Regions from separate parts of the Pseudohaliea sp. genome, predicted to be linked through region 2. Evidence: predicted binding sites of a transcription regulator. Region 2 holds the regulator's gene; the other holds the start of a gene.

Region 1 (14,561 bases), on a different contig from region 2:
GGCTCAGGCGCTGCTGGAAGGCAGCCTCCTCCAGCGGCTGCAGCCGGAAGGGCCCGCCGATAACCCGGCGCAGCTCCACCAGCACATCGTAGGGCGGCGTGCCCAGGTGGTAGACCACCGGTTCGTCACCGTCCGCGAGGAGCACCCCGTGGTGCTGGGCAAAGGCGAAGGGCAGGCGCCGGGGTGCCCCCTCGGCCGGCCCCGCAGCGGCTTCCGGCGCGGCGGCTGCCGCGGCCGTTGCGAGACCGGTCTCAGCGCCGTCCATCGCTCTCACCGCCCTGGTCCTCACGAAGCTGGTCGAGCTGCCGGAGCTGCGCCTCCCACTCCGGCAGCACCGGGAAGTCACCGTCGTCGAGGAACATGAGCCCCCGCTCCCGCCGCTCCAGCTGCCGCTCGCGGATCTGCCGGTACTTGAGGGCCGTGGCGCCCTCCAGGGCCGCGCCGTCGCGGATGATCGTCGGCCGGATGAAGATCAGCAGGTTGGTCTTGGTCACGTTGACAGAATCGTTGCGGAACAGGCGGCCGAGCAGCGGGATGTCGCCGAGCAGAGGCACCTTCTGCTGGGCATCCTGCACGTCGTCCTTGATCAGGCCGCCGAGGACAACGATGCGCTGGTCCTCGGCCAGCACCTTCGTCTGCACCTTGCGCTCGTTGGTAATCAGGTCCGACGCCATCGCCTGCGCCCCCGTGAGCCCGGTGAGGCTGGAGACCTCCTGCTCGATGTCGAGCACCACGGCATCCCCCTCGTTGATGTGCGGCTTCACCGACAGGGTGATGCCCACGTTCTCGCGCTCGATGGTCTGGAAGGGGTTCTGCGCGCCGTTCGCCGTGCCGGTGTTGGTGAACGACCCGGTCACGAAGGGCACGTTCTGGCCGACCGTGATGTAGGCCTCCTGGTTGTCGAGGGTCAGCAGCGACGGGGTGGACAGGATGTTGGCGTTGGTGCGCTCACGCAGTGCGTTGAGGATCACCGTCATGCTGAGGTCGTCGTCGACGACGCCCCAGCCCAGGGTCATGCCCGGGGACTGTGCCAGGGCCCCGGCGAGGGCGCCGACATCGAAGTCACCGGTGGTGGCAAGGGGCTCCGCTTCCGCGTTGTCCGGGTTGAGAATGGCGCTGGCGATGTTCCGCGCCCGGGCATCGTCGGTGTTGACATTGCTGCCGAAAGCGCCGTCCTCGTTGGCGAAGAGCCACTGCAGGCCGAGGTCGGCGCCATCGGTGATCTCCATCTCCACGATGATCGCCTCCACCAGCACCTGGGCGCGGCGGATATCGAGGCGGTGGATCACCGACTCCAGCGCCGCCATCTGGTTCGGGTCCGCGGTAATGATCAGGCTGTTGGTGCCCTCGTCGGCCTCGATGGTGGCCTCGCTCGCCCGGCCGCCCCCTTTTCCGTCGGCGCTGTCGAGGCGGCTGATGTTCTGCATGACGCGGGTCAGGACCTCGGCGATCTCCGTGGCCTGGGCGTACTCGAGATAGACGACCTTGACGTTGCCGGTCTGCTCGAGGGGCGTGTCCAGGTAGCCGATAAGGCGGCGAATGCGGGCGCGCTGGATCTCGTCGCCGTTGACCAGCACGCTGTTGGTGCGCTGATCGGGCACGAGGAGCACTTCCGGCTCCGCATCGCCGGCCTGCTTCTGCGACGGGTCGTCGAGCTTCTGCAGCATGCTCACCACGTCACTGGCAACGGCATACTTGAGGGCGATGACTTCCGTTTCCGCCGTCGCCGAGCGGTCCATGCGCTCGATGATGTCGACCATGCGGCGGATGTTGGCCGCCGTGTCCGAGATGATGATGGCGTTGCTCGGGGCGTAGGCGGCCATGTGCGCCTGCTGCGGCACCAAGGGCCGGAGCACGGGAATCAGCTTCGCGGCGGAGATATTGTCGAGGCGGATGACCTGGGTCACGTACTCGTCGGACACGCGCCCGCTCTCGTCCTCCACGGGCAGCGAGGCGGAGCGCGCATCCTTGGACTGGATCACGCGGACCACCTCGCCGGAACGCACGGCCGTGTAGCCGTGCACGTCGAGGATCGACAGGAACAGATCGTAGAGTTCGGCGCGGCTCACCGGGCGCGAGGACACGACCTTGACCTTGCCCTTCACCGCCGGGTCCACGACGATCGTGGTGCCGGTGACCTCCGACACGAACTTGATCAGCTCCTGGATGTCCGTCTCCTTGAGGTTGACCGTGAAGTCCTGCGCAGCGGCATCCGGGACGCGGGCGCAGTTCAGGCTGACGGCGAGGAGCAGAACCAGCAGGCGGGGCAGGGGTCGCATCAATCGGTGTCTCCGGCGGCGGCGAGCCGCACACTGAGCGACAGCGCTTCGCCGTCGCGCGTCAGGTCGAATACCGCCTCCCGGGCCTCGCGCATGGCCTGGTAGAGGCGGACCGTGTTCGCCGGGTCCGTGAGCGAGAGTCCGTTCACGCCCGTGACGATATCCCCGGGTTCGAAGCCGAGGGCGGCGAAGTCCTTGCCGGCGCGGCCGGGGCTCACCCGGTAACCGACGAGCTCGTCGCCCCGGCGCACCGCGGTGATGCGCACCACATCGGCCAGGGATTGCGGGTCATTGTACAGGCGCTCGCGGTACTGTGCGGCGAGATCCGTCGCCCCGGGGCCGGCGCTGACCGCCTCGGGGGCCGGCGCCTCGGCCGCCCCGCCCGCTGCCTCGCGCTCCGCCGGCACGCTGCGGGCGTCGAGCGGCGGGCCGGTGCCCGCCAGCTGGCTGTCCAGCTCGCTGTCCTCGAACAGCGTCAGGAGCTCGTAGGTTCCGCCATTGTCGAGCACGACCTGTCGCGGCAGTACCTTGGCCAGGATCACGCGCCGGGCGACCGGCAGTTCGTCACCGACGGCGTAGACGGCCTCAGAGCCACGGTGCTCGATCATGGCGAAACCGAGGCCGTCCTCGTCCGTCGCGACGATGCCGGTGAGCGTCAGGGCCAGGCGCGTCTCCCGGGCGCCGTCCTCGATACCGGCTTTCGGTTTCGCGCTCGCCTGCTGCAGGGCGAGCTCGGCGAGGGCCGCTTCGCTCAGGGCGCCGGCCTCGCCGAAGAGATGCCAGCCGATGGCGGCGTCGATGTCGACCGCGGTACGAGCCTCCGGGGCAGCGGCGCGGCTGGCCGGATTGACCAGCGCCTTCGCCGGGGGAATGGGGGTGTCAGCGGCCGGCAGGAAAGACCAGCCCAGGCGGGCAACCGAGACGCAGGCCCAGGCGGCGAGGAGGACGAGGAGCGCCTGCTGCAGGCGCCGCAGCCGCTCCGGCCGGGACCAGAACAGCACGAGACGCCGGCCCCGCTGACCGGCACCGGCCAGGCCGGCCGCCAGGCTTTCCTGCCACGCTTGCGGCACGCATGTCCTCCGGACCTTCACCTGCGTCACCTCCGCCGCGAGCACGGCGGGGCCCTCCGCAGGAAGCACCCGCGGGGGTGCCCATTGAATGGCAAAATTGTGACACTATTGTGAAAAGCGCGGCAACTATGCCAAGTCCCTGCCCCGCCTGAAGTACGCAGGGCGCCCGGCTCAGGACACCGTGGAGCGATAGTAGTCCATGAGGATCTGCGCCACTTCCGGCCGGGAGAATTCCGGCGGCGGCGCCACACCGCGGCTCAACATGTCGCGCACGGCCGTGCCGGAGAGCAGCACGAAGTCCTCCTTCGAGTGGTCCGGCGCATCGCGCATCATCACCACCCGGTCCAGCTTCTTGCTGTAGGCCGTGTGGTCGGCCCGGTAGATTTCCAGCTCAAGGGCGCCGGCGGGCACCTGGTCGTCGAAGATCTCCTGCGCGTCGAAACCGCCGTAGTAATCGCCGACGCCGGCATGGTCGCGGCCGACGATGAGGTGCGTGCAGCCGCAGTTCTGGCGGAAAACCGCGTGCAGCACGGCCTCCCGGGGACCCGCGTAGAGCATGTCGAAGCCGTAACCGGTGATCATCACCGTGTTTTCCGGGAAGTACACGTCGACCATCTTGCGGATCGCCGCATCGCGCACATCCGCGGGGATATCCCCCGGCTTCAGCTTGCCGAGCAGCATGTGCACGAGGATGCCGTCCGCGCCGAGGTCCTGCATGGCCATGCGGCAGAGTTCCTCGTGGGCCCGGTGCATGGGGTTGCGGGTCTGGAAGGCGACGACCTTCTCCCAGCCGCGCGCGGCGATCTCGTCGCGGATCTGCACCGCCGTGCGGAAGGTCTCGGGGAAATCGGTCTCGAAGTAGGAGAAGTTGAGCACCTGGATCGGACCGGACAGCAGCCGACGGCCGAGCGACGTGAAGGTCGCCACGCCCGGGTGCTCCGGATCCAGGGTGCGGAAAATCTTCGCCGCCATGGCGTCTACCTGCGTGTCCGTCACCGGCTCCACCGCGGTCACGTCCATCACCGCGAGCACCGGGTTGCCCTCGACGTTGGGGTCACGCAGGGCGATGCGGGTGCCCGCCTCGACGCTCTCGTCATCGGTGAAGTTGACGATGGGCACGGGCCAGAACAGGCCGTCGCGCGTACGCAGGGACTCGGCCACCGACAGGGCGTCCGCGAGATTCATGTAGCCCGGCAGCGGGTTGAAGTAGCCGGCGCCGAGCATCACCGCGTTAGCCGCCGCGGCGGAGTTGAGCAGGAGGCTCGGCAGACCCTCCGCCTCCTCGGCGAGGGCGGCGCGCGCCGCCGGGTCGGCGACATAGAGCGGGTTCAGTTCCTGGGAGCCATGGGGCTTGATCATGGTCGGTCTCCTTGCCGAGTGCAGACCCGGTAACGGGCCGGTTGACGGACAGCCTGAAGGTCAGGCGGCGGGAATGATGCCGCGCTCGCGCAGCAGCGCCAGGATGGCTTCCACCTCTTCCTCCAGCGTCTGCTGGTCCGAGCGGAGGTGGAGCTCCGGGTCTGCCGGCGCCTCGTAGGGGTCGTCGATGCCGGTGAAGTTCTTGATCTCGCCGGCCCGGGCCTTCTTGTAAAGGCCTTTCGGATCCCGGGCCTCGGCGGCCTCGAGGGAACAGTCGACGAAGACCTCGATGAACGGCAGGCCCGCCTCCTCGTGCAGGGCGCGGACCTTGTCCCGGTCGGCGGCGTAAGGGCTGATGAAGGAACTCAGCGCGACGGCGCCGCAGTCCACGAACAGCTTGGCGACCTCGCCCACGCGCCGGATGTTCTCTGCCCGGTCCTCGGCGCTGAAGCCCAGGTTGCGATTGATACCGAGGCGCACGTTGTCGCCGTCCAGGCGGTAGGCGAGCACCCCCAGGTCGTGGAGCACGCCCTCGAGGGCGACTGCCACCGTGCTCTTGCCACTGCCGGACAGGCCGGTGAACCAGATCGTGGCGCCCCCGTGACCCAGCAGCTTGCCGCGCTCGGCACGGCCGATATCGCCCTCGTGCCAGTGCACGTTGGTGGCTTTCTGTTCCGTCATGTTCGCAGGTCCTTGTCCGGGCCGGCTCCGGGCAGCGGAGCCGGCGTCGCGCGGGCCCTCAGGCCCAGTAGTAGTCAACGAGCGACAACACCAGCATGGCGCCCACCAGCGGCAGGAGCCAGCGCCGCAGCCGGGCCAGCTGGCCCGGGCTCGGCGGGCGCGCATAACGCTCACCCAGCATTACCAGCAGGCCGAGGGCCGCAAACAGCAGCAGCAACACGAACAGCAGTTGCACGGCTCGGGGTCCCTCCGCGGCCGGTGATCGCGGTCGCGATGATAGCACGGCCGGGAGTTTGCAGCGCCCTTCGCAGAACCCTATACTCGCCGCTTGCCAAGGGGTGGCCCCGGCCTGAGACGCTCCCGCGAGCGAACCCTTCGAACCTGAACCGGACAATACCGGCGTAGGGATGGTGTCGATGGCCCGCCGTGGCCGCCCTCCCCCGCCGCCCGAGGGAGGAGACCCATGAAGCACCCGGCTACCGTGACCTGCCCCGGCCTGCTTGCCCTGGCGTGGAGCGCCCTTGCCTGCCAGGCCGCGGGGGCGGCGCCGATCGAGGAGGTCGTGGTGACCGCCGAACTCCGCGAGACGCCGCTCCTCGCCCAGAGCGCCAGCACCAGCGTCGTCGACAGCACTGCCATCCGCCAGCGCGCGGCCCGGCACCTCGAGGACGTGCTCAACCTCGCGCCCAACGTCAACTTCGCCGGCGGCAGCTCCCGCGCCCGCTTCTACCAGGTCCGCGGCATCGGCGAGCGCTCCCAGTTCGTCGAGCCGCTGAACCCCTCCGTGGGCCTGCGCATCGACGGCGTCGACTTCTCCGGCCTCGGCACCGCCGCCCTGCTCTTCGACGTGGAGCAGGTCGAGGTGCTGCGCGGCCCCCAGGGGACGCTGCACGGTGCCAACGCCCTCGCCGGCCTGATCAATCTGCGCACGGCGGCCCCGGCGGCGGAAACCGGCGGCCGCGTGGAAGTGAGCGCCGCCGAGTACGACACGCGCACCCTCGGCGCCGCCCTCACCGGGCCCCTGACGGACACGCTGCGCTATCGAGTGAGCCTCGGCCACAACGTGAGCGACGGCTACATGGACAACGCCTGGCTCGGCCGCGACGACAGCAACGACCGCGACGAGGCCAGCGGCAGCGCGAAGCTACGCTGGCTGCCGGACGCCCGCCACACCGTCGACCTGCACGTCTTCGCTGTCGACGTGAACAACGGCTACGACGCCTTCTCCCTCGACAACACGCGGACCACACTCTCCGACCAGCCCGGGCGCGATACCCTGGAGGCTGTCGCGGGCAGCCTGCAGTGGCATCGGGAGGGCGACACGGTGGACCTCGAGACCTTCCTCAGCGCCGCCGACACGGACACGGTCTACGCCTACGACGAGGACTGGGCCTACGTGGGCATCGCCCCGGCGCTGGAATACAGCTCCTTCGACGAGTACCGGCGCGACCGCGAGAGCTTTAGCGCCGAGCTGCGCCTGTCGTCGCGGCAGCCGCTGACGCTCTTCGGCCGCTCCACGGACTGGGTTGCCGGTGTCTATGGACTGCGCGACGACGAGACCCTGCACCGCCGCTACACCTACCTCACCAGCGATTTCCACAGCCGCTTCGAGGCGCGCACCGCCGCGGCCTACGGCCAGCTGGACATTGCCCTCGGCGACGCGTGGACCCTCAGCGCGGGGCTGCGCCTGGCCCGCCGCGCCATGGATTACGGCGACAGCAACGGCGTGGATTCGAGCCCCTCGGATGACCTCTGGGGCGGCAAGATGGCGCTGTCCCGGGACCTCGCCGACGGCGGCCTGGTCTATGCGAGCGTCTCCCGCGGCTACCGCGCCGGCGGCGTGAACGCCGGCGTGCTGGCAACCGACCCGGATTCAGTGGGTGACGGCGCCGCCGTCCTCGCGGCGAACACGGCCTTCGACCAGGAACTGCTCTGGAACTACGAGCTCGGCCACAAGGCGCTGCTCGCAGACGGCCGCCTCTCGAGCCGCCTCGCGCTGTTCTGGATGGACCGGCGCGACCAGCAGGTACGCGGCTCGCTGGTGCTGCCCCGGCCCGACGGCAGCACCGCGTTCATCGACTACACGGACAACGCCGCGTCCGGCACCAACATCGGCCTCGAGTGGGAGCTCGACTGGCGGCCGACGGACAGCCTCGCCCTCTTCGCCAGCTTCGGTCTCCTCGAAGCGACCTTCGACGACTACGTGAATGCCGCGGGCGAGGACCTGGACGGCCGCGACCAGGCCCATGCGCCGAACTACCAGTACGCCGCCGGCATTACCTGGACCTCACCCGGCGGCTGGTACCTCCGGGCCGAGGCCGAGGGCAAGGACGGTTTCTATTTTTCGGACCGGCACGCCGCCCGCGCCGGTGCCTTCGACCTGGTGCACCTGCGCGGCGGCCTGCGCACGTCACACTGGGACGCATCGCTCTGGGTACGCAACCTCGGTGACGAGGACTACGCCATCCGCGGCTTCGGCAGCTTCGGCAACGACCCACGCAAAGGCTACGCCGTCGAGCCTTACTACCAGTACGGCGAACCCCGCGTCCTCGGCGTGAGCCTCGCCTACCGATTCCGGTGACACGGCTGGCGGCGGCTCTCGCGACCTGTGGGGCCTGGGCGATCGAGCCGCGGCCCCCGGGCGAACCCCGCGTGCTGCGACAGCTGCCCGGCGGCGAGAGCAACGAGAGCTGGCTGCTCGCCTGGGGCGAGCACCGGCTGGTGCTGCGCCTCGACGGTCTCGACCCCGCCGCGCCGGGCCTCGACCGGGCCGAGGAGCACGCGCTCCAGGGCGCGGCGGCGGCCGCGGGGCTCGCACCGCCGCCGCGCTTCGGTTGTGCGGACTTCCTCGTCAGCGACTATCTCGACGAAGACGGCACCGGGCCGGATCCGGCGGACGCCGCCGCCCGCGCGCGGCTGCTGCGCGCTATCCATGCACTGAAGGTGCGGGCGCGACGTCTCGCGCCCGCAGCCTACCTCGAGACCTGCGAGGCCCGTGCCGGCGCCATCCCCCGCGCCTTGCCGGCCCTGGCCAGGAAACAGCTGGCTGCGCTCGCGGCGCCCGGCGACGCCCCGGTGCTGTGCCACAATGACCTCACCGCCGGGAACTGCCTGCGCCACCGCGGGCGGCTGCTGGCCATCGATTGGGAGTATGCGGCCCTCGGCAGCCGCTGGCTCGACCTGGCCCGCACGGCCGGCGACAGCAGCGCGGCCGTCGAGGCCTACCTGGCGCGGCCGCCCAGCCGCGATGAGCAGCGAGCGCTGACCGGGGCGCGCGCGCTGCTCCCCTACCTCGATGCCCTCTGGTACTCGCTCCACGGCCGCGGGGACGCGGTAGACTGGACTGCTGTAACCCGTGCCCTGGAGACCGCCGATGCCGGCAGCCAGCAATGACTGACGCCCCTGCCGCCCCCTGGCACATCCTGGGCGCCGGTGCCATGGGCACACTCTTCGCACACCGGCTCGAAGCAGCGGGCGTGCCGGTGATCCTGGTCGGCCGGGAAGCGAGCAGCCGCCGGATGCACACGCTTCGCGCCGCGGCGGGGGACAGCGAGCGTACCTTCACCGCGGAGGGCCCGGCATCAAGGGGCCCGGTGCATCGGCTGCTGGTGACGGTAAAGGCGCCGGCGGTGGTCTCAGCGGTCACCGCACTGGCACACCGGCTGGCGCCGGATGCAGTCGTGGTGCTGCTGGCCAACGGGCGCGGCTACCGGGAAGCGCTGGCGCCCTGCCTGGGCGCGCGGCCCCTGTACCGCGCGGTGACCAGCGAGGGTGCCTACCGCGAGAGCGAGGCCGTCACGGTACATGCCGGCGTGGGCCGGACACGCATCGGCAACCCGGATGGCGAGCCCGCGCCGCCCCGCTGGTTCGCTGCCGGCCCGGGCCGCCTGCCCCGGGTCGCCTGGGACGCAGCGATCGAGCAGGCGCTCTGGGAGAAGCTGGCCGTGAACTGCGTCATCAACGGCATCACGGCGCTGCACGGCTGCCGCAACGGGGCGCTGCTGACGGAACCGGACGCGCGCAGGGACTGCGACGCGCTCTGCCTGGAAACCGTCGCCGCGCTCAGGGCCCTCGGTTGGCCGCAGCTGGCCGCCGCGCTGCCGCGCACCGTGGCTGACGTGCTCCGCGCCACCGCCGGCAACCGCTCTTCCATGCTCGCAGACAGGCTCGCCGGCCGGGAAACGGAAATCGACTACATCAACGGCTTCCTGGTCGCCCGCTGCGCGGCCCAGGGCGGCCGCCTGCCCCGCCATGCCGCGCTCCTGGAGCGGGTCCGTGCCCTGCAGCCCCCGATCGCAGGCCGCGACGCCGACGGCAGTCACTCGGCCTGATGGATCAGCGCGGCGATCAGGCCGGGAAGTCTCAGCTGGACGGCCGTACCGATTCACTGTAGTTTGGCTGAGGCTTGAGCATCCGCTCTCTGTCAACTCACTCCAATTGCTGCCAATGGATCCGGCACGCACTCTTGAAGTCTCCAGGTAAGGATCGATCAGCCTCGCGCTCTTCGCAGCGAGCCCACTGGCGCGCTTCCGCTTACCACGGCCGATCGAAGAGACCGTAGTTGAACAACGGCCTGATGGCTTCGGGACCCCGGTCGGGTCCCGGAGCCCTCTGGCAGCGCGCGGGCCGACGGCGGCCACGCGTTCAGTGACACAGATGGGGCTGCCGATGGCCAGGAATAACTACTCGTTCGAAAAGCGTCAAAGAGAGCTCGCCAGGAAAAAGAAGCGGGAGGACAAGCGTCAGCAGCGTTCGGAACAACGCCGGGAGAGGTCGCAGCAGGACAAACCCCGCAGTGGTGGAGAGGATCAGCCGGGCGGGGACGATTCTGATCATTCATGAAAGCCCACGAGCCGCCGGGGCTGTTCGCGGGCAATGGCGAGCACCAGTAATGAAGGGCCCGAGCCCTGGGTCAGGAGTTCCGCGCTTCACTACAGTGCTCGCTTGTCGAGCCGGGGGTTTCCTATGTTTGCTGCAAACCTTTCGCACGGTCGGACAATCCGGCACGGCCTGTTGACCACGCTTGCTCTGCTTTGCGCGCCGCTGTTCGCCCAGGATACAGCGCAGGAGATACCCGAACACGCAGAACCTGACCGCTATGGCAGGGGGTGGACGTGTAGCACCGGATACCGGAAAGCAGGCAAACGCTGTGAAATGATTGAAATACCGGCCAACGCGTACCCGACTGGCGCGGCCTATGGGACGGGCTGGCGATGCGAAAGGGGCTACCTGGAATCCGGTGGAGAATGCCTTGCCATCAAGGTACCGGCGCATGGCTACCTGACCGAACGTGCCTTCAAACCGGGATGGGCGTGTGAGCGAGGGTACCGGGCCTCGGCGTCCACGTGCGCCGCGATCAACGTGCCGGAGAACGGTTACCTCACCGACAGCGAATACGGCGATGGCTGGGAGTGCGAGCGCGGGTACCGGGCAGACGACGATCAGTGCATCGCGATTGACGTTCCCGCCCATGCCTATCTGACCAACAGCGTTTACGGCACAGGCTGGAAGTGTGAGCGCGGCTACGCGGCCGTCGCGGGAGCCTGTGCTCCTATCGATCTGCCCGCCAATGCCTACCTGAAGGATTCCGGTGATGAGTGGGTCTGCGCCCGCAACTATACCCGGTCGCAGGATACCTGCGTCGTTGCCAGTGACCGATGAGTACCACCAGCGGATGAGGATGCCGGCCCCGGTGCCGGTTTCCGGCCGCTAGCAGCATGCAAAGGCTGTCCATACATCATCGAACAAGCTACCAGTACCACGACAGGGTACGCTTCGGGCCGCACCGGTTGATGCTGCGCCCGCGCGAGAGCCGCAAGCTGCGGCTGCTCGCGCACAACGTGCGGTGCACACCCGCAGCGCAGCTTACCTGGGCGCACGATGTACAGGACAATACGGTCGCCACCGCTGCCTTTACCGGCGCATCTGACACCCTGACGATAGAGAGTACCGCCGAGCTCACGCTGGACGTCGATCAGTGGCCGGTGTTCGACATCGCCGCCTCAGCGGCAAACTATCCGTTCCTGCTGACCCAGGAGGAAATGACTGATCTCGGCGCCCTGCGCTTGCAGAGCTATCTCGATTCGTCGGGTGATCTCCTTGCCTGGGCAAGGAGCTTTGTCGCCGGAGATAGCTGCGACACGCTCACCCTGCTGAAGAACATCGCCGCCGGTGCAGCTGCCGGCATGACTTACGGGGTTCGCGACGACGAAGTTACCCAGTCACCGGTGCAGACGCTCTCGTGTCGAAGCGGGTCCTGTCGCGATTTCGCGGTGCTCTTTGTCGATGCGGTTCGAAGCCTGGGCTTTGGTGCCCGTATTGTCTCCGGCTACCTCTATGATCCTCTGGAAACGGCGGCGGGTTCGTCGGGTTCCGGCTCGACCCATGCCTGGGCCGACGTGTATGTACCGGGTGCCGGCTGGATCACTTTTGACCCCACCAACCAGACCGTCGGCGGTCACAATCTCGTACCGGTGGCGATTGCCCGCCATATCGGCCAGACCATGCCGGTGACCGGCAGTTACGCCGGTGAAGAGCGCGCTTTCTCACACATGCAGGTGGACGTGAGCTTCAACTGCAGGCACCACCCGCTAGTCCGGTAGCCGCTGCTGTGCGGCGAGACGCTGCACCGCCGCCCGCCAGTGGACGATGTCCGCATCCGGGAACAGGGCCTCGGCACTCGCAGCACCGTCCAGCCCGAGCAGACAGAGGGTCCGCCGGCATTCGAGGGACAGGTGCAGACGAGCCCGCGGGCGGCAGTGCAGCTGGCGGCCTTCGCCCGTCAGCAGCCAGCGACCGCCGGGTACCTGCTCGCCGGTGAGCTCGAGGGCGCCGTGCGCCCGCAGCGCCGCGGCGAACTCGGCCTGCAGCCAGGCGCGGCTGATGCCGGCCTCGAGGGCCGTGCCCGGCTCGATGCTGAACCTCGGCGGCGCCAGGGCGAGACAGGGCGGCCCCGCCGCCAGCCGCCAGCCCAGGCCACCGAGGAGGACAGAAACGGCGGCAACCGACACGACCCGGATCGCCGGACGCTGCAGCCAGCGGGCGAGCGCCTCGCGCCGCGCCCGGCGCCGGGAGGCGGCACCGAGGGCCGCGGGCAGCGGCGGTGGCTCCGCGGGGGCGGGACGCTGAAAGGCATCGGCCAGCTCCCGCGCCACGGAGTGGCCCGGCACCGCCAGCTCCCGTGCCAGCGCCCGGAGCTGCCGCCGAACGACGCCGGCGGTTGCCGGTCTCGCCGCCGGATCCGCGGCCAGCAGCGCGACCACGAGCTCTGCGAGGGGCGCGGGCAACGATGGCCCAGGGGGCGGGAACTCACCGCGGAGGATCCGCGCCTCGGCTCCCTCACCCGCGAACGGGTCGAAACCGGTCAGCAGGCGGTAGAGAAGGCGCCCGAGGGCGAAGAGGTCGGAGCGCGCGGCCAGCCCCTCGCCGCGCAGGTGCTCGGGCGTCCAGGCGGCCGCGCTTACGGCCGACGGTTTCTCCGCCATCGCCACGGCCACGCCGAAGTCGGTGAGCAGTGCCCGGCCGTCTTCGCCGATAAGCACGTTCCCCGCCTTCAGGTCGCCATGGACGATGCCCTGTCGGTGCGCCGCGGCCAGCGCGGCCGCCACGTCCGCCGCCAGGGAGAGGGCGGTCGCCGGCGACAGGCGGCGTCCGCGGAGCGCGGCCTCCAGGTCGCAACCGGGTACGAATTGCAGTACCAGCAGCAGCTCCCGGCCCGTGGCGAGCAGGTCGAAGACCCGCGGCACCCGCGGGTGGTCGATGGCCGCGCAACGGCGCGCCTCCTGCAGCGCGCGGCGCCGGGCGAGCCGCGCTGCCGGCAGCCGGTGATGCTTCAGGGCGACGTGACGCCGGAGCCGCGGGTCGAAGGCGAGGAGCACCGTGCCCTCGCCACCGCTGCCGAGCGCGCGGATGACCCGGTAGGGACCGACGCGGGCCACGGGACCTCAGGTGCCTTCCGCGACCCGCTCTCCGGCAACGCGCAGCCGGGCGCGCAGGCCCGCGTGGGAGACGCAGAGGGTCCGCGCCGCGGCGGCGACGTCACCGTCCGAGGCCGCGAGGGCCGCCTGCAACTCCTCCCGGGGAATATCGCCGGCAAGGCGGCAGCCGGGCAGCTCGCGCACCCGGCGGTACACGGCACCCCGGGACATGTTCAGGACGCGGGCGACCCGCGCCACCTCGTAGCCATTCGCGGCCCAGGCCTCGGCGAACTCCGCCTCGGATACGGCGTCGCCCGCTGCCTCGGTGGCCTCGCCCGCCGGCGGCGGCGCCACCAGGCGCCGGGCCAGGGCCGTCGGCAGGGAGAGGTCCTCGGGACAGGCCACAGCGAGTTCCCGGCAGACGTTGGCGAGTTCGCGGATATTGCCCGGCCAGTGATAGGCGAGCAGCGCGTCGTAGAGCTCGGCGCAGCGGGCGAGGCGGCCCGGGTCATCGGCGGCGTCTGCCCAGGGCACGGCGCGCCCCGCAGCCTCGAAAGCGAGAGCAAGGTAATGGCTGGCCAGCAGGCCGATGTCCTCCCGGTGCGCTGCCAGCGGGCGCAGACGAAGTTCCAGCGCGGCAAGGCGGTGGCGCAGGGCGCGGCTGAAGGTCGCGCCCTCGGCGTCGATCGGTGCATCCGTGGCGGAAACCACCGGCAGGTCGATGCCGCGGATCGGCCCGCCGACGACCTGGATCTCGCGCTGCTCGAGCGCGCGCAGGAGCTGCGGTTGCAGGGATGCGGGCGCATCGCCGATCTCGTCGAGGAACAGCGTGCCGCCGGCAGCCTGCTCGAAGTAGCCGCGCCGGTCCCGCTCGGCGCCGGTGAAGGCGCCCCGGGCCGTGCCGAAAAGCTGGGCAGCGGCAAGGTCCGCGGGAATGGCCGCGACGTTCACGCTGACCAGCGGCCCCTCCCGGCGCGGGCTGGCCTCGTGCAGCGCGCGGGCGAGCAGCTCCTTGCCGGTGCCCGTGGGGCCGCAGAGCAGCACGTCTCCCTCGCTCCGCGCCACGCGAAGCACCTGTCGCCGCAGCGCGCGCAGGTAACCGCTGTCGCCGAGAAGCCCGTCAACAGCCGGCGCCGGCGGCTCTTCGGCCTCGGCCAGCGGAGCCAGGCGCAGGAGGAGCAGCACGCCGCTGCCGAGGAACAGGCGCAGGCCGCGGCGCATCGCGGCGCCATCCACCTGCAGGCTGGCATACAATT
Region 2 (14,561 bases):
ATCGCGGGGACCCTCCTGCGCTGGCTCCTGCCCCTGTCCCTGCTGGCCCTGGTCGGCGGTCTCGCGTGGGGGCTGCTGTTCACCGCGCCGGATTTCCGCCAGGGCAACAGCTACCGGATCATCTATATCCACGTGCCGGCTGCCGTGGTCGCCCTCGCGGGCTACTACGTGATGGCCATCGCCGGTGCCGTCAGCCTCATCTGGAAAATGAAGATGGCCGATATCGCCATGAAGGCCACGGCCCCGGTGGGGGCCGCGCTCACCTTCATCGCCCTGATCACCGGGTCTATCTGGGGCAAACCCACCTGGGGTGCCTGGTGGGTGTGGGATGCGCGCATCACCTCGATGCTCATCCTGCTGTTTCTCTACCTGGGCGTGATCGCCCTCTACGAGGCCTATGACAACAAGGCGGCGGCCAGCCGCGCCTGCGCCGTGCTCAGCCTCGTGGGCACGGTGAACATCCCGATCATCTACAAGTCGGTGGACTGGTGGTACAGCCTTCACCAGCCGGCATCGATCAAGTTTACCGGCGGCTCGAGCATCGATCCGAGCATGCTCTATCCGCTGCTGCTGTCCATCGCGGCCTTCTACGGGGTCTTCACCTGCGCGCTGCTGGGCAATATGCGTGCCGAGATTCTCGCCCGGGAGGCGCGCACGGGCTGGGTACGCCGGCTCGCCGGCGGGGAAGCCTGATGTATTTCGACAGCGTCGAAGCACTGCTGGCGATGGACGGGCACGGCCCCTACGTCTGGGCCGCCTATGCGATTACGCTGCTTGTCCTCGTTCTCGTGCTGACCGCTCCCGGGCGCCGCCGCCGGCGCCTGCTGAGGGCAGTGCGCGGCGAGCTGCGGCGGGAGGCCAACCACAGTGCCGAGGAGGCAGCACATGCACCCGGTTCGTAAACAGCGCCTGATCATCGTCCTCTGTGTCGTGGCGTTTTCCTCACTGGCCATCGGCCTCGCGGTCTATGCGCTGCGCGGCAACATCAACCTGTTCTATCCCCCCGCGGAGGTGGCGGCCGGGCTCGCACCCGAGGGTACGCCGATCCGCGTCGGCGGCATGGTGGTCGAGGGTTCCGTCCAGCGCAGCGACGACAGCCTGGCCGTGCGTTTCGCCGTGACCGATTACCAGGCCACGGTCCCCGTGGTCTACGAGGGCATTCTTCCGGATCTTTTCGACGAGGGGCAGGGCGCTGTCGCCGCCGGCGTGCTCGGCCCCGATGGCGTGCTCGTCGCCAGCGAGGTGCTCGCCAAGCATGACGAGAACTACATGCCGCCGGAGGTCGCCGATGCGCTCGAGAAGGCCGGCCGCAGCGCGGAGGGAGAACTGCTTTGATTCCAGAACTCGGCCACTTCGCCCTGATCCTCGCGCTGTGCCTCGCGGTCACGCTCGCCGTGGTGCCGCTGTGGGGCGCCTGGCGCCGCAACCTGGGCGCCATGGCCCTCGCCCCCTCGCTGGCGGTGGGGGTTCTGGTGTTCTGTGCCATCGCCTTCGGCTGCCTCGCCACTGCCTTTCTGCAGGATGACTTTTCCGTGCGCGTGGTGGCGGCGAACAGCAACAGCCTGCTGCCGCCCGTCTACAAGTTCTCGGCCCTCTGGGGCAACCACGAGGGGTCGCTGCTGCTGTGGGTGACGATCCTTGCAGGCTGGATGGCCGCCGTGGCCGCGTTCAGCCGGCAGCTGCCCACCGTGGTCCTGGCGCGGGTGCTTGCGGTGATGGGCTTCATCGCCGTCGGCTTCCTTTCGTTCTCGCTGTTCACGTCAAACCCCTTCGAGCGGCTGCTGCCCAGCACACCTGGCGACGGCAACGACCTCAACCCGCTGCTGCAGGACCCGGGCCTGATCATCCACCCGCCGCTTCTCTACATGGGCTACGTCGGTTTCAGCGTCGCCTTTGCCTTCGCCATCGCGGCGCTCCTCGGCGGGCGGCTCGACGCGGCCTGGGCACGCTGGTCCCGGCCCTGGACCAACGTCGCCTGGGCGTTCCTGTCCGCGGGCATCATGCTCGGCAGCTGGTGGGCCTATTACGAGCTGGGCTGGGGCGGCTGGTGGTTCTGGGATCCGGTGGAAAACGCGTCCTTCATGCCCTGGCTGGCCGGCACCGCGCTGCTGCACTCGCTCGCCGTGACCGAGAAGCGCGGCCTGTTCAAGAGCTGGACCGTGCTGCTGGCTATCTTCGCGTTCTCCCTGAGTCTGCTCGGCACTTTCCTCGTTCGCTCGGGCGTGCTCACCTCCGTGCACGCCTTCGCCACGGATCCCGCGCGCGGGCTATTCATCCTGGCCTTCCTGGCCGTCGTGGTCGGCGGTTCCCTGGGCCTCTACGCCATGCGCGCGCCCACGGTAACCAGCCGCATACGCTTCGCGTGGCTGTCGCGGGAAACACTGCTCCTGATCAACAACCTCGTGTTCACCGTGTCCACGCTCACGGTGCTCTTCGGCACCCTTTTCCCGCTGGTCATGGATGCCTTCGAGCTCGGCAAATACTCCGTGGGCCCGCCGTACTTCAATGCCGTTTTCGTGCCGCTCATGGCCCTCGTCATGCCGGTGATGGGCATCGGCCCGCTCTCGCGCTGGAAGCAGGACAGCGCCGCGCGCTGGAAAAAAGAGCTGCTCCTGCCCGGCCTTGCCGCCGTCGCCTGCGGTTTCCTGCTGCCCCTGTTCGGCGAGGGGTACAACCTCTGGGTCGCCCTCGCCGTGACCCTGGCGGCCTGGCTCGTCCTCGGCCTTGCCCGGGATCTCTACAACCGGGTGCGCAGTGCGCCGAGTGCCGGTCGCGGTTTGCGCCGGCTGCCGGCGAGCTACTGGGGCATGCAGCTGGCCCACCTCGGCTTCGCCGCGAGCGTCCTCGGCGCCGTTGCTGTCAGCCAGTACAGCATCGAGCACGATCTCAAGATGGCCCCGGGTGACAGCGAGACCCTGGCCGGCTACCGCTTCACCTTCACCGGGCTGGGCCGCGTCGAGGGCCCCAACTACCTCGCCGACGAGGCCCGTTTCGCCGTGACCCGGGACGGCCGCCCGGTCGCCCGGCTGGCGGCACAGAAGCGCCGCTACCTCGCCAGCGGCTCGGTGATGACCGAGGCCGCCATCGACGCCGGCCTGTTCCGCGATCTCTACGTCGCCATGGGAGAGCCGGTGGGCACCAGTGGCGCCTGGGCCATCCGCCTCCATTACAAGCCGATGGTGCGCTGGCTCTGGCTGGGCGCGCTGCTGATGGCCATCGGCGGCCTGACCACCGTCGCCGACCGCCGCTACCGCCGGGTCCGCGCCGCGGAGCGCGCGCCGGCGCGCGAGGAGGCCGCCCGTGGCGCCCCGGCTTAAGCTTTTCATACCGCTGGCGCTCTTCGGCGTCCTCGCGCTGCTGCTGGCCCGGGGGCTGCAGCTCGACCCGAAGGAGCTGCCCTCGGCACTGATCGACCGGCCCCTGCCGAGCTTTTCCCTGCCGTCCCTCGACGGCGGGGAGACGCTGACCAACGCGGCGGTCACCGGCGAGGTTTCCCTGTTCAACGTCTGGGCCACCTGGTGCATCACCTGCCGGGCTGAGCACCCCTACCTCGAGCAGCTCGCCGACGCCGGCGTGCCGATCTACGGCATCAACTACAAGGACGACAGCGCCGCTGCCCGGCGCTGGCTCGCCGAGCTCGGCAACCCTTACCGGGCGAACATCGTCGACGCGGAGGGTACGCTGGGGCTTGACCTCGGGGTCTATGGCGCGCCGGAGACCTACCTCGTGGACGCCGATGGCGTGGTCCGCTACCGGCACGTTGGCGAGGTCAACGACCGCATCTGGGAAAACACCCTGGAGCCGCTCTACCGCGAGCTCCGCGGCGCCGGGAGCGGTTCCTGATGCGCCTGGCCCTGGCCTTCCTGCTTGCGCTGTGCACCCTGCCGGCGGCAGCAGTGATCGAGACCTATGAGTTCAGCTCGCCGGAGCTGGAAGCGCGCTACCGGCAGCTCAGCCAGGAACTCCGCTGCCCGAAGTGCCAGAACCAGAACATCGCCGACTCCAACGCGCCGATCTCCAGGGACCTGCGCCGGCTGCTCTACCAGCAGCTGGAAGCGGGGGCCACGGACAAGGAAATCCTCGAGAACATGGTGCGCCGCTACGGCGAGTTCGTGCGCTACCGGCCCGACTTCGACCGCAATACCGCTCTGCTCTGGCTGGCGCCGGTGCTCTTCCTCGCCGTCGGTGCCGGGCTCGCGGTCCTCGTCCTCCGCCACGGTCGCGGGGGTGGTGCGCCGGCGCTCGACGGCGAGGAGCAGGCGCGCCTCGAGGCGTTGCTCGCCGAGAGGGATCGCACGGAATGATCACCTTTTTCGTTGCCTGCGCTGCGCTGGCCGCGCTGGCGGCCCTGTTTATCGTGCGCCCCGGTGCCCGCGCCCGGGCCCGGGCGGAGGATGCCGCCAACCTCGACTGGTTCCGCCTGCGCCGCGAGGAGCTCGCCGAGAGCGGCGAGGCCGAGCTGCTCGAAGACGCGCGGCTGCGCGTCCTCGAAGACGGCGTCGAGGACCCTCAGCCTGCCTCGGCGGTCGCGGAACGGCGCTTCCGCGCCGCCTGGTTGCTGCCGCTGTTGATGCTGGTCGCGGCCGGCTGGCTCTACTGGCAGCTCGGCGCCATGCCCGACGTGACCCTGGCGCAGCGTCTCGACGCGCTGGGGGAGGATACGCCGGCGGGGGACATCGACGCCCTGATGAGCGATATCGGCGCCCGCCTGGGGCAGCGCCCGGAGAATCTCGGCTACCGCGCGCTCCTCGGCCGCTACCACATGGCCCGCGGCAACTACGCGCTGGCCGCGGACGCCTACACGGACCTGGCCAGCCGCGCACCGGGCGACGCGCAGGCCCTCGCCCTGGCCGCGCAGGCGCGCTTCCTCGCCGCCGGGCGCCAGCTGTCGCCCGAGGCGCAGCGCCTTGCGGAGCGGGCCCTCGCCACGGACCCGCGGCAGCGCACCGCGCTGGGACTGCTCGGCATGGCGTCCTTCGAGACCGGCCGCTACCGCGCCGCCATCGAGTACTGGGAGCGCCTTGCCGCCCAGGAGCCGCCGGGTTCACCGAGCGCGCAGATGCTCGCGGACGTGATCGCCAGCGCCCGGGCGCGCCTCGGCGGGGACCGCGAAGGCGGCACTGACGGCAATGGAGGCGGCGCCGAAGCCGGTCCGGGCATCGTCGTCACCGTCAAAGCGCCCGCGGAGGGCGCGCTCGATGGCAGCGAGACGGTCTTCGTGCTCGCCCGGCGGGAAGACGCATCCAGCCGGATGCCCATCGCGGTGCGGCGCTTCCCGGCCGCTGAGTTGCCGCGTACCCTGCGCCTCGACGACCGCAACAGCATGGCGGGGCAGAAGCTGTCGACGGCCGGTGCCGTGCGGGTCTTCGTGCAGGTCTCCCCGGGCGGCCAGCCCGGTCTTGCCAACGCGCTGTTCGCGGGCAGCGCGGGACCGGTGACGGCGGCGGCGGACGACAGTGCCTCGGTGGAGGTTTCCCTGGTCCCGAACGCTGCCCCGGCCGCTGGTTGAGGGCCGCCGGGGCAGGTGGCGCCCGGGCATAGTGTTGCCGGTCGAAAGTCGATACACTACATGTTGTGGGGCCTCGGCGTCCGCAGCGAGGTTTCATTTGCTGGAAAACAACGGAAAGTTCAAGAAAATCATAATGATGCCCACGAAAGCTCAGGCAGCTGCTGCAAAAAACACCTCCTGTGAAGCCGCCACGCCATGCGGCTGAAGTCGATCAAGCTGGCGGGCTTCAAGTCCTTCGTCGACCCGACCACGGTCACCTTCCCCAGCAACATGGCCGCCGTGGTGGGGCCGAATGGCTGCGGCAAGTCCAACATCATCGACGCCGTGCGCTGGGTGATGGGGGAGAGTTCCGCGAAGAACCTGCGCGGCGAGTCGATGGCGGATGTCATCTTCAATGGCTCCGTGAATCGCCAGCCGGTCGGCCAGGCCTCCATCGAGCTGACCTTTGATAACAGCGACGGCAGCGTCGGTGGCGAGTATGCAAGCTATGCCGAAATCTCCACGCGCCGGCAGGTCAGCCGGGAGGGTCAGTCGGAGTATTTTCTCAATGGCACCCGCTGCCGGCGCCGCGACATCACCGACATCTTCCTGGGCACGGGGCTGGGGCCGCGAAGTTACGCCATTATCGAACAGGGGATGATCTCCCGGCTCATCGAGTCCCGCCCGGAGGAGCTGCGCGTCTTCATCGAAGAGGCGGCGGGGATCTCCAAGTACAAGGAGCGGCGCAAGGAAACGGAATCGCGGATGCGCCGGACGCTCGAGAACCTCGAGCGCCTGACGGATCTGCGCGATGAGCTGGACCGGCAGCTACAGCACCTGCAGCGGCAGGCACAGGCCGCGGAGAAGTACAGTGCCCTCAAGGAAGAGGAGCGCACACTCAAGGCTCAGCTCCTTGCCCTGGAGTGGAAGGATCTCGACAGCGAAGCCGCGACGAGCGCTCGCAGGGTCGGGGAACTCGAGGTGTCCCTCGAGGCGGTCCTCGCCGAGCATCAGCAGGTCGATACGCGGATCGAGCAGCAGCGTGTCGAGCAGACCGAGCGCACCGATGTCTTCAACGAGGTGCAGGGCCGCTACTACACCCTTGGCGCTGAAGTGGCGCGCATCGAGCAGAGCATCCAGCACCAGAAGGAACGCTCCCGGCAGCTTCGGGAAGACCTCGCGCAGACGCGGAGCAACCTCGATGAGGCCGAGCAGCACCTGCGCGAGGACCGGGAGCGGCTGGCCGCCTGGGAAGAGGAGCTCGCCGGGCTCTCGCCGGAGAGCGGGATGCTCGATGCCGCTGCCGAGGAGGCCGCGACCGCCCTCGCCGCAGCCGAAGAGGCCATGCAGGGCTGGCAGCAACGCTGGGACGACTTCAACCATCGCGCCGCTGAGCCGCGGCAGCAGGCCGAGGTGCAGCAGTCGCGGATTCAGCACCTCGAACATGCGCTCAAACGCCTGCAGGCACGCATGGAGCAGCTCGCTGGCGAACAGCGGGAGCTCGCGCCCGCGGAGGGCGAGGAGGACCCGGCGCCGCTGCGCGAGGAGCTCGCGGAGGCGGAGCTCGCGATTGCCGGTTACGAAGAGCAGGGCGAGGCCCTGGCGGCCGACCTCGGGGCGTGCCGGGAGCAGGGAACACGCCTTGCCAGCGAACTCGACACGGCGCGTTCGGAGCTGGCCCAGCTGCGCGGACGGCAAGCCTCTCTCGAAGCCCTTCAACAGGCGGCGGCCGAGGACGCCGCAGGGGGCGCCGATGCCTGGCTCGATGGCAACGGCCTCGCAGCAGCGCCGCGGCTGCTCTCGCAGCTCGAAGTGGCCGCGCCCTGGCAGCAGGCGGTGGAGACGGTCCTCGGTGATTACCTGCACGCGGTCTGCGTCGACGATCTCGGCAGTCTCGGCCAGCGTCTCGACGGGCTCGCGGCCGGGCACCTGACGCTCGTGGCGCGGGCATCGGTGCCGCCGGCACCGGCGGGAACCCTGGCCGCGCAGGTGCGCTGTGGCGGCCGCGTCGCGGGACTGCTGGCCGCGGTGCGCACCGCGGCAGATGAGGCCGAGGCGCTGGCAATGCGTGGCGGGCTCGCGGGCCACGAGTCCGTGATCACACCCGAGGGCCTCTGGCTCGGCCCGAACTGGCTCTCGCTCCGCCGCGGAGAGATGGAAGCCGGCGGCGTCATCCGGCGCCAGCAGGAACTCGAGGCACTGGCCGCGTCTGTCGAGGGGACTACCGAGCGCGTGCGTGAACTGGAGCAGACACAGGCCGGCGAGGCCCAGCGCCTGCGCGACCTGGAGCACGCCCGCCAGGCCCTCCAGCGCGACCAGCAGGCGGCCAGCCGCCGCCAGGCCGACGCGGCGGCGCGGCTCAAGGCGCAGGAGGCGCGAGTCGAGCAGCTGGAGGCCCGCCGCGCGGCGCTGGCCCGGGATGCCGAGGAGGCCCGCGCACAGTTCGAGGGCGAGCAGGCGTCGATCGCCGAGGCCCGGCAGGTGCTTGCCGAGGCGATCGAGCGCATGGAAGCCGATGCCGGTGAGCGCGAGGCCCTGCTCTCCGAGCGGGACCGGCTGCGGGGCGAACTGGACGGCTGCCGGCAGGCGGCCCGCCAGGCCCGCGATGGCGCCCACCAGGCGGCCATGCGCCTGCGGGCGCTGCAGACCCAGGTCGAGACGATACGCAGCTCTATCGCGCGCACCGAGGCGCAGGTCGCCCAGCTCAGCGAGCGCCAGGCGAGCCTGGCCAGCGGCCTCGAGGACACGAGTACGCCGGTGGCGGAGCTGGAGGCGGAGCTCGAGACGCAACTCCAGCTGCGTTCCGCCGCGGAAGCGGAACTGACCGAGGCCCGCCAGCGCGTTGCCGAGGTCGAGCACGCCCTGCGCAGCGACGAACAGGCCCGCGCGGCCATCGAGCAGCGGGTCGCCTCGGCGCGCGCGGAGCTCGAGCAATGCCGTCTCGGCCGGCAGACGCTTCAGGTGCAGCGGGAGAACGTCGGCCGGCAGCTGAAGGAGCTGTCCCGGGACCCCGAGGTCGTGCTCGAGAGCCTGCCGGAGGACGCCACCCGCGAGGGCTGGCAGCAGCAGCTGGAACGCGTAGCCGCGCGCATCGCCCGCCTGGGCCCGATCAACCTCGCGGCGATCGACGAGTACAGCCAGCAGTCGGAGCGCAAGCAGTACCTCGACGCGCAGAATGAGGATCTCGAGAGCGCCCTGGCGACCCTCGAGTCGGCCATTCGAAAGATCGACCGGGAGACACGCAGCCGCTTCCAGGCCACGTTCGACAAGGTCAACAGCGGCCTGCAGGAACTGTTTCCGCGGGTTTTCGGCGGGGGCAGCGCCTCTCTCGAGATGACCGGCGACGACCTGCTCGATACGGGGATTTCTATCATGGCGCGCCCGCCCGGCAAGAAGAACAGCACAATTCACCTGCTCTCGGGCGGCGAAAAGGCGCTGACGGCCATCGCCCTCGTTTTTTCGATCTTCCAGTTGAACCCGGCGCCGTTCTGCATGCTCGACGAGGTGGATGCGCCGCTGGATGATGCCAACGTGGGGCGCTATGCTCGCATGGTGAAGGAGATGTCGGAAAAAGTGCAGTTCATCTTCATCACCCACAACAAGATCACCATGGAAATGGCCGACCAGTTGCTCGGGGTCACCATGCACGAGCCCGGCGTGTCCCGCCTTGTGGCCGTGGATGTGGAGGAAGCGGCAGAACTGGCGGCTAGCTGACGGCGAACTGGGCGCTGACGCATGGAGCTGACGATACGCGACTGGATGGTCATCATCGGCGTGCTGCTGATTGCGGCGGTGCTCGTGGACGCGTGGCGGCGTGTGCGCGCGGAGCGGCAGGCCGAGGTGCGTGTCAAGCTGCGCCGGGTGGGTGAGGGCGACGACGAGCAGCAGGAGCACCCGAGCGTGGTCCAGGAACTGCCGAACGGGGGTGCGCGGGTCATCCGCCGCGAGGACCTGGTGCGCGCTACCCGGGAGCACGACGAGGCCGTACAGGCAGCGGCATCGGCCGACGCGACTGCCGACGCGACTGCCGGCGCGGCGGATAGCGGCACAGCAGGTGCCGGCGGGGCGGCCGCTACGGGTACCGACAGCGGCCGCCCGCGCTCGCGGGGAGCGCGCAAGGCAGCTGCCCGGTCGTCCGCGGACGACGGCCTGGTCAGCGGAGTCAGCACCAGCGATCGTGAGGAACCCGGCAACCTCGACTGGCTCGAGGACCTGCCGGCGGACGACGAGCCCGAGCCGCGGCCCGCGGGCAGCGCAGGGCGCCTGCCCCGCGGGGAAGATCCTGAGGTGTTCATCCTTCACGTCATCGCGAAGGACCCGGCCGGCTTCCGCGGTGACGATATCCTGCAGATACTCCTCGCCTGCGACCTCCGCTTCGGCGACATGGACTTCTTCCACCGCCACGAACAGGCCGCGGGTCGCGGCGCCATTCAGTTCAGCGTCGCCAACATGATGCAGCCGGGGGTGTTCGACATCGATCGCATGAGCGAGCTATCCACCCCCGGTCTGCTCTTCTTCGTCACCCTGCCAGGCCCCGAAGACATGATGAAGGCCTTCGATTACATGCTCGAAACGGCCCAGGCCGTGGCCCGCAACCTCGGCGGTGAAGTGCTCGACGAGTCGCGCAGCGCACTCACCCGCCAGTCCCTCGAGCACAGCCGCCAGAAGATCCGCGATCTCGAGAGGCGTCTTCTCGCCGGGTCGCGCTAGCCGTGAGCGCACGTCCGGAGGCCCGCGCGGCGGAACTGCGCGACAGGCTGGAGCGCTGGAACTACGAGTACCACGTGCTCGATCAGCCCAGCGTACCCGATGCCGAGTATGACCGCGCGCTGCGCGAACTGCAGGCCCTCGAGGCGGCGCACCCGGCCCTTGCACGGCCCGACTCGCCGACCCGGCGGGTCGGTGCGGAGCCGCTCACGGCCTTCGCCAGCGTCCGCCACGAACAGCCGATGCTCTCCCTCGACAACGCCTTCAGCGACGAGGAGTTCGAGCAGTTTCACCGCCGGGTGCTCGATCGCCTGGGAGATCCGGAAACCGCCCTCGAGTTTGCCTGCGAGCCGAAGCTCGACGGGGTGGCCGTCAGCCTCCTCTACCGCCGGGGAGCCCTTGAGCGCGCCGCCACCCGCGGCGACGGGACTACCGGCGAGGACATTACCGACAATGTCGCCACCATACGCTCTGTGCCCCTGCGCCTGCGCGGCGACGGCTATCCGGCGGAGCTGGAGGTACGCGGCGAGGTCTACATGCTGCACGACGGCTTTGCGCAGCTGAACCGCGAGGCGGCCGAACGTGGCGAGAAAGGCTTCGTGAACCCGCGTAACGCGGCGGCCGGCAGCCTGCGCCAGCTCGACTCCCGGGTCACCGCCCGCCGGCCGCTGCAGCTGTGCTGCTACGGCGTGGGGCAGGTGAGGGGCGGCTCGCTGCCGGCTACGCACTGGGCGATCATGGAGCGCCTGCATGGCTGGGGGCTGCGCATCAACAGCGAGTCGGCGCTGGTGACCGGCATCGACGGCTGCTTCGACTATTACCGTCGCCTCGAGGCCCGGCGCGCCGCGCTTCCTTACGATATCGACGGCATCGTCTACAAGGTCAATGACCTGGCTCTGCGCGAGCGCCTCGGTTTCGTGTCCCGGGCCCCGCGCTGGGCCATCGCCCGGAAATTCCCCGCTCAGGAAGAGCTGACACAGCTCGAGGCCGTCGAGTTCCAGGTCGGGCGTACGGGCGCCGTCACGCCGGTGGCGCGGCTGAAGCCGGTCTTCGTCGGCGGTGTCACCGTCAGCAATGCCACGCTGCACAACCTCGACGAGGTCGAGCGCCTCGGCGTCATGGTCGGTGATACGGTCATCGTACGCCGCGCGGGCGACGTGATCCCCCAGGTGGTGTCCGTGGTCGCCGACCGGCGCCCCGAGGACGCGACGCCGGTCGTCCCGCCGTCGACGTGCCCGGTTTGCGGCTCCGCCGTGGAGCGGGAGGAGGGGGGTGCGGTGCTGCGCTGCCTCGGCGGCCTGGTCTGCGCCGCCCAGCGGATGGCGGCCCTGCGCCATTTCGCTTCGCGCCGGGCCATGGACATCGACGGGCTCGGCGACAAGCTGGTGGAGCAGCTCGTGGAGCGGGGCCTCGTGGAGACCGTGGCCGACCTCTACGCGCTGCGGCGGGACGACCTCCTCGGCCTGGAGCGCATGGGCGAGAAAAGCGCTGACAACCTGCTGGCGGCGCTGGAGGCGAGCAAGGCCACCACGCTGGCGCGCTTTCTCTACTCCCTCGGTATCCGCGAGGTGGGCGAGGCCACGGCGCGCTCGCTGGCAAGGCACTTCGGCAGCTACGAGTCGCTGGCGTCGGCGTCCGAGGAGAACCTGCTGGCCGTCGATGATGTCGGGCCGGTGGTTGCCGATCACCTGCGCCAGTTCTTCGACGACCCGGCGAGCCAGGCCGTGGTCAGGGCCCTGCGCGAGGCCGGGGTGCACTGGCCCGAGGCGGAGGCGGCGGCCGACGATGCGCCGCTGGCCGGTCAGACCTGGGTGGTCACCGGCAAGCTTCAGAGCATGACGCGGGACGAGGCCAGCGCGGCGCTGCAGGCCCTCGGGGCCCGCGTGTCGGGCAGTGTCTCCGCGAAGACCCGCACTCTGGTCGCCGGGCCCGGAGCGGGCAGCAAGCTGGCGAAGGCGGAAGCGCTGGAGGTGCCGGTCATCGACGAGGCCGCATTCCTCGCCTTTCTCGACGAACACGGGGGACGGCCGTGAGAACGCTGCTGCTGGTATCGCTGTGCCTTGTTGTCGCCGGTTGCGCCACGACACCGCCGCGGGACCTCGACAATCTCTGCGAGATCTTCCGCGACAAGGACGGCTGGTATGATGATGCACGGGATGCGAGTGAGCGCTGGGGCAGCCCGATCCCGGTGCTGATGGCGATCATGCACCAGGAATCGCGTTTCGTCGCCAAAGCCAAGCCGCCGCGGAAGAAGATCTTCGGTTTCATTCCCGGGCCGCGCCCCTCCGACTCCTACGGCTACAGCCAGGCGCTCAAGGCCACCTGGCGCGCCTACGAGCGCAGCGCCGGCAACTACGGCGCCGACCGCGACGATTTCGGTGACGCCATCGATTTCATCGGCTGGTACAACCACCAGTCAACCAGGCGCAACGGCATCCGGCCGGACGACGCCTACCGGCTCTACCTGGCGTACCACGAAGGCCACGGTGGCTTTGCCCGGGGCAGCTTCAGGAGCAAGGACTGGCTGCGCTCCGTGGCGCGCAAGGTCGAGCGCCGGTCCTCGCTGTACAGCGGACAGCTGCCGGCCTGCCGGGAAGAACTCGAGGACGATGGCTGGTTCTTCGGCTGGTTCTGAGGGACGGGGCGCGGTGCTGCGACAGGCTTTTGACTGTGACGGCCCTGTTGCAAAAAGGGGCCGATCTGTCATGTTATTGTCACAGTGCGGCGGCAGACTTCGCGGACAAATTCCCATGCAGGCTACCGTGCCATGAGTGAACGCACCGTCCTGGTGGTCGACGACGAGTTCGCAATCCGCGACATGCTGCGCATGGCGCTCGAGATCGTCGATTACCGCTGTCTGGAGGCCGATAACATCCAGGACGCCCATGCCACTATCGTCGACCAGCGGCCGGACATCGTCCTCCTCGACTGGATGCTTCCCGGGGGCAGTGGCATCGAACTGCTCCGTCGCCTGAAGCGCGACGAGGGGACGCGGGAGATACCGGTCATCATGCTGACTGCGAAGACGGCGGAGGACAACGTCATCCAGGGCCTCGACGTCGGCGCCGACGACTACATCACCAAGCCCTTCGCACCGCGGGAACTCATTGCGCGTATCAAGGCCCTGCTGCGCAGGGCGGGCGGGGCGGAGGCCAGTGACCGCATGCAGGTCTCCGAACTGGTGCTGGACAGCAAGAGCCGGCGTGTCTTTCTCGCCGACGAGCCACTCGACATGGGTCCCACGGAGTTCAACCTGCTGCAGTTCTTCATGGCGCACCCGGAGCGGGCCTACACGCGCAACCAGCTGCTCGACCAGGTCTGGGGTGCGAACGTCTACGTTGAGGAACGCACCGTCGACGTCCACATCCGCCGCCTGCGCAAGGCGCTGTCGGCCGGCGCCAGTGACTACAGCGGCCTTATCCAGACCGTGCGCGGCACCGGGTACCGCTTCTCCGCTCGGGGGGCTCCCACCGGGTGAACCTGGCCGGTAGCTGGCGTGGGGAGTTGCGCAAGCTGCTGCTGGTGCTGGCCGCGTCGGCGCTGGCCGGCTGGTTGTTCGGCTACCCTCTGGCCATGCTCACCGTGGGCCTCGGGACCATCAGCGGCGTCTGGCTCTACCAGATCTGGCGCATGCGCCGCTGGCTCGAGGATCCGGAGCAGACGCCGCCGGAGAGCTTCGGCATCTGGGGCGTCGTCTACGACACCATCTACCGCCTGCAGCGGGAGAACCGCGAGGCGCGCAGCCGGCTTCAGTCCACCGTCGACTACCTGCAGAGTTCCTTCGCCTCCATGCGCGACGGGGTGGTCATCCTCACCCAGGCCGGGGCCATCGAGTGGTGCAACGAGGCTGCCCGCACGCTGCTCGGTCTCGAGTACCCCAGGGACCGGGGCCAGCTGATCCTGAACCTCGTGCGCCTGCCCGAGTTCCACCGCTACTTCATCAACGGCGATTTCTCCCAGCCCCTGCAGGTCGGCCTGAAGGGCGGTGCGCCTCGCTTCCTGCAGATGGAGGTCACCACTTTTGCCGACGGTGATTTCCTTCTCTTCGTGCGCGATGTGACCCGCATGCTGCAGCTGGAGCAGCAGCGGCGGGATTTCGTCGGCAATGTCTCGCACGAGCTGCGCACTCCGCTCACGGTGTTCAAGGGCTACCTCGACACCCTCATGGCCGCGGGAGACCGGCTGGACCCGCGCTTCCACAAGCCGCTGGAACAGATGGAACTGCAGGCCCGGCGTATGGAGAACCTTCTCGACGATCTGCTCTGGCTCTCGCGCATCGAGAGCGTGCGCAGCGAGAAGAAGACGGAGCGCGTGGACATGGCGGGCCTGGTCGAGGAGCTTCGAGACGAGCTGGCGCACTCGCACC

What was found. Region 2 encodes PhoB, which activates phosphate uptake and scavenging genes when phosphate is short. Its sites were predicted from a motif close to TGTCATAAANNTGTAACA; they were not measured.
Region 1: gspC (type II secretion system protein GspC) is a predicted target of PhoB. The motif match lies at 3,437-3,454, and genes of this name have one in related genera.

The regions. Positions count from the first base shown of each region.
Region 1 covers NZ_JBTOLW010000016.1:15,472-30,032, forward strand. The annotation lists gene gspE (type II secretion system ATPase GspE) at 1-265, opposite strand, end outside; gene gspD (type II secretion system secretin GspD) at 252-2,279, opposite strand; gene gspC (type II secretion system protein GspC) at 2,279-3,349, opposite strand; gene sat (sulfate adenylyltransferase) at 3,521-4,708, opposite strand; gene cysC (adenylyl-sulfate kinase) at 4,769-5,389, opposite strand; gene ACX93N_RS09385 (hypothetical protein) at 5,448-5,624, opposite strand; TPP riboswitch at 5,714-5,814, shown strand; gene ACX93N_RS09390 (TonB-dependent receptor) at 5,853-7,970, shown strand; gene ACX93N_RS09395 (phosphotransferase) at 8,042-8,782, shown strand; gene ACX93N_RS09400 (ketopantoate reductase family protein) at 8,779-9,720, shown strand; gene ACX93N_RS09405 (hypothetical protein) at 10,544-11,050, shown strand; gene ACX93N_RS09410 (transglutaminase family protein) at 11,107-11,991, shown strand; gene ACX93N_RS09415 (serine/threonine-protein kinase) at 11,980-13,326, opposite strand; gene ACX93N_RS09420 (sigma 54-interacting transcriptional regulator) at 13,333-14,561, opposite strand, start outside.
Region 2 covers NZ_JBTOLW010000029.1:32,812-47,372, reverse strand. The annotation lists gene ACX93N_RS13270 (heme ABC transporter permease) at 1-693, shown strand, start outside; gene ccmD (heme exporter protein CcmD) at 693-902, shown strand; gene ccmE (cytochrome c maturation protein CcmE) at 886-1,335, shown strand; gene ACX93N_RS13255 (heme lyase CcmF/NrfE family subunit) at 1,332-3,317, shown strand; gene ACX93N_RS13250 (DsbE family thiol:disulfide interchange protein) at 3,301-3,843, shown strand; gene ACX93N_RS13245 (cytochrome c-type biogenesis protein) at 3,843-4,304, shown strand; gene ccmI (c-type cytochrome biogenesis protein CcmI) at 4,301-5,509, shown strand; gene smc (chromosome segregation protein SMC) at 5,705-9,202, shown strand; gene zipA (cell division protein ZipA) at 9,224-10,198, shown strand; gene ligA (NAD-dependent DNA ligase LigA) at 10,201-12,228, shown strand; gene ACX93N_RS13220 (transglycosylase SLT domain-containing protein) at 12,225-12,830, shown strand; gene phoB (phosphate regulon transcriptional regulator PhoB) at 12,963-13,673, shown strand; gene phoR (phosphate regulon sensor histidine kinase PhoR) at 13,670-14,561, shown strand, end outside.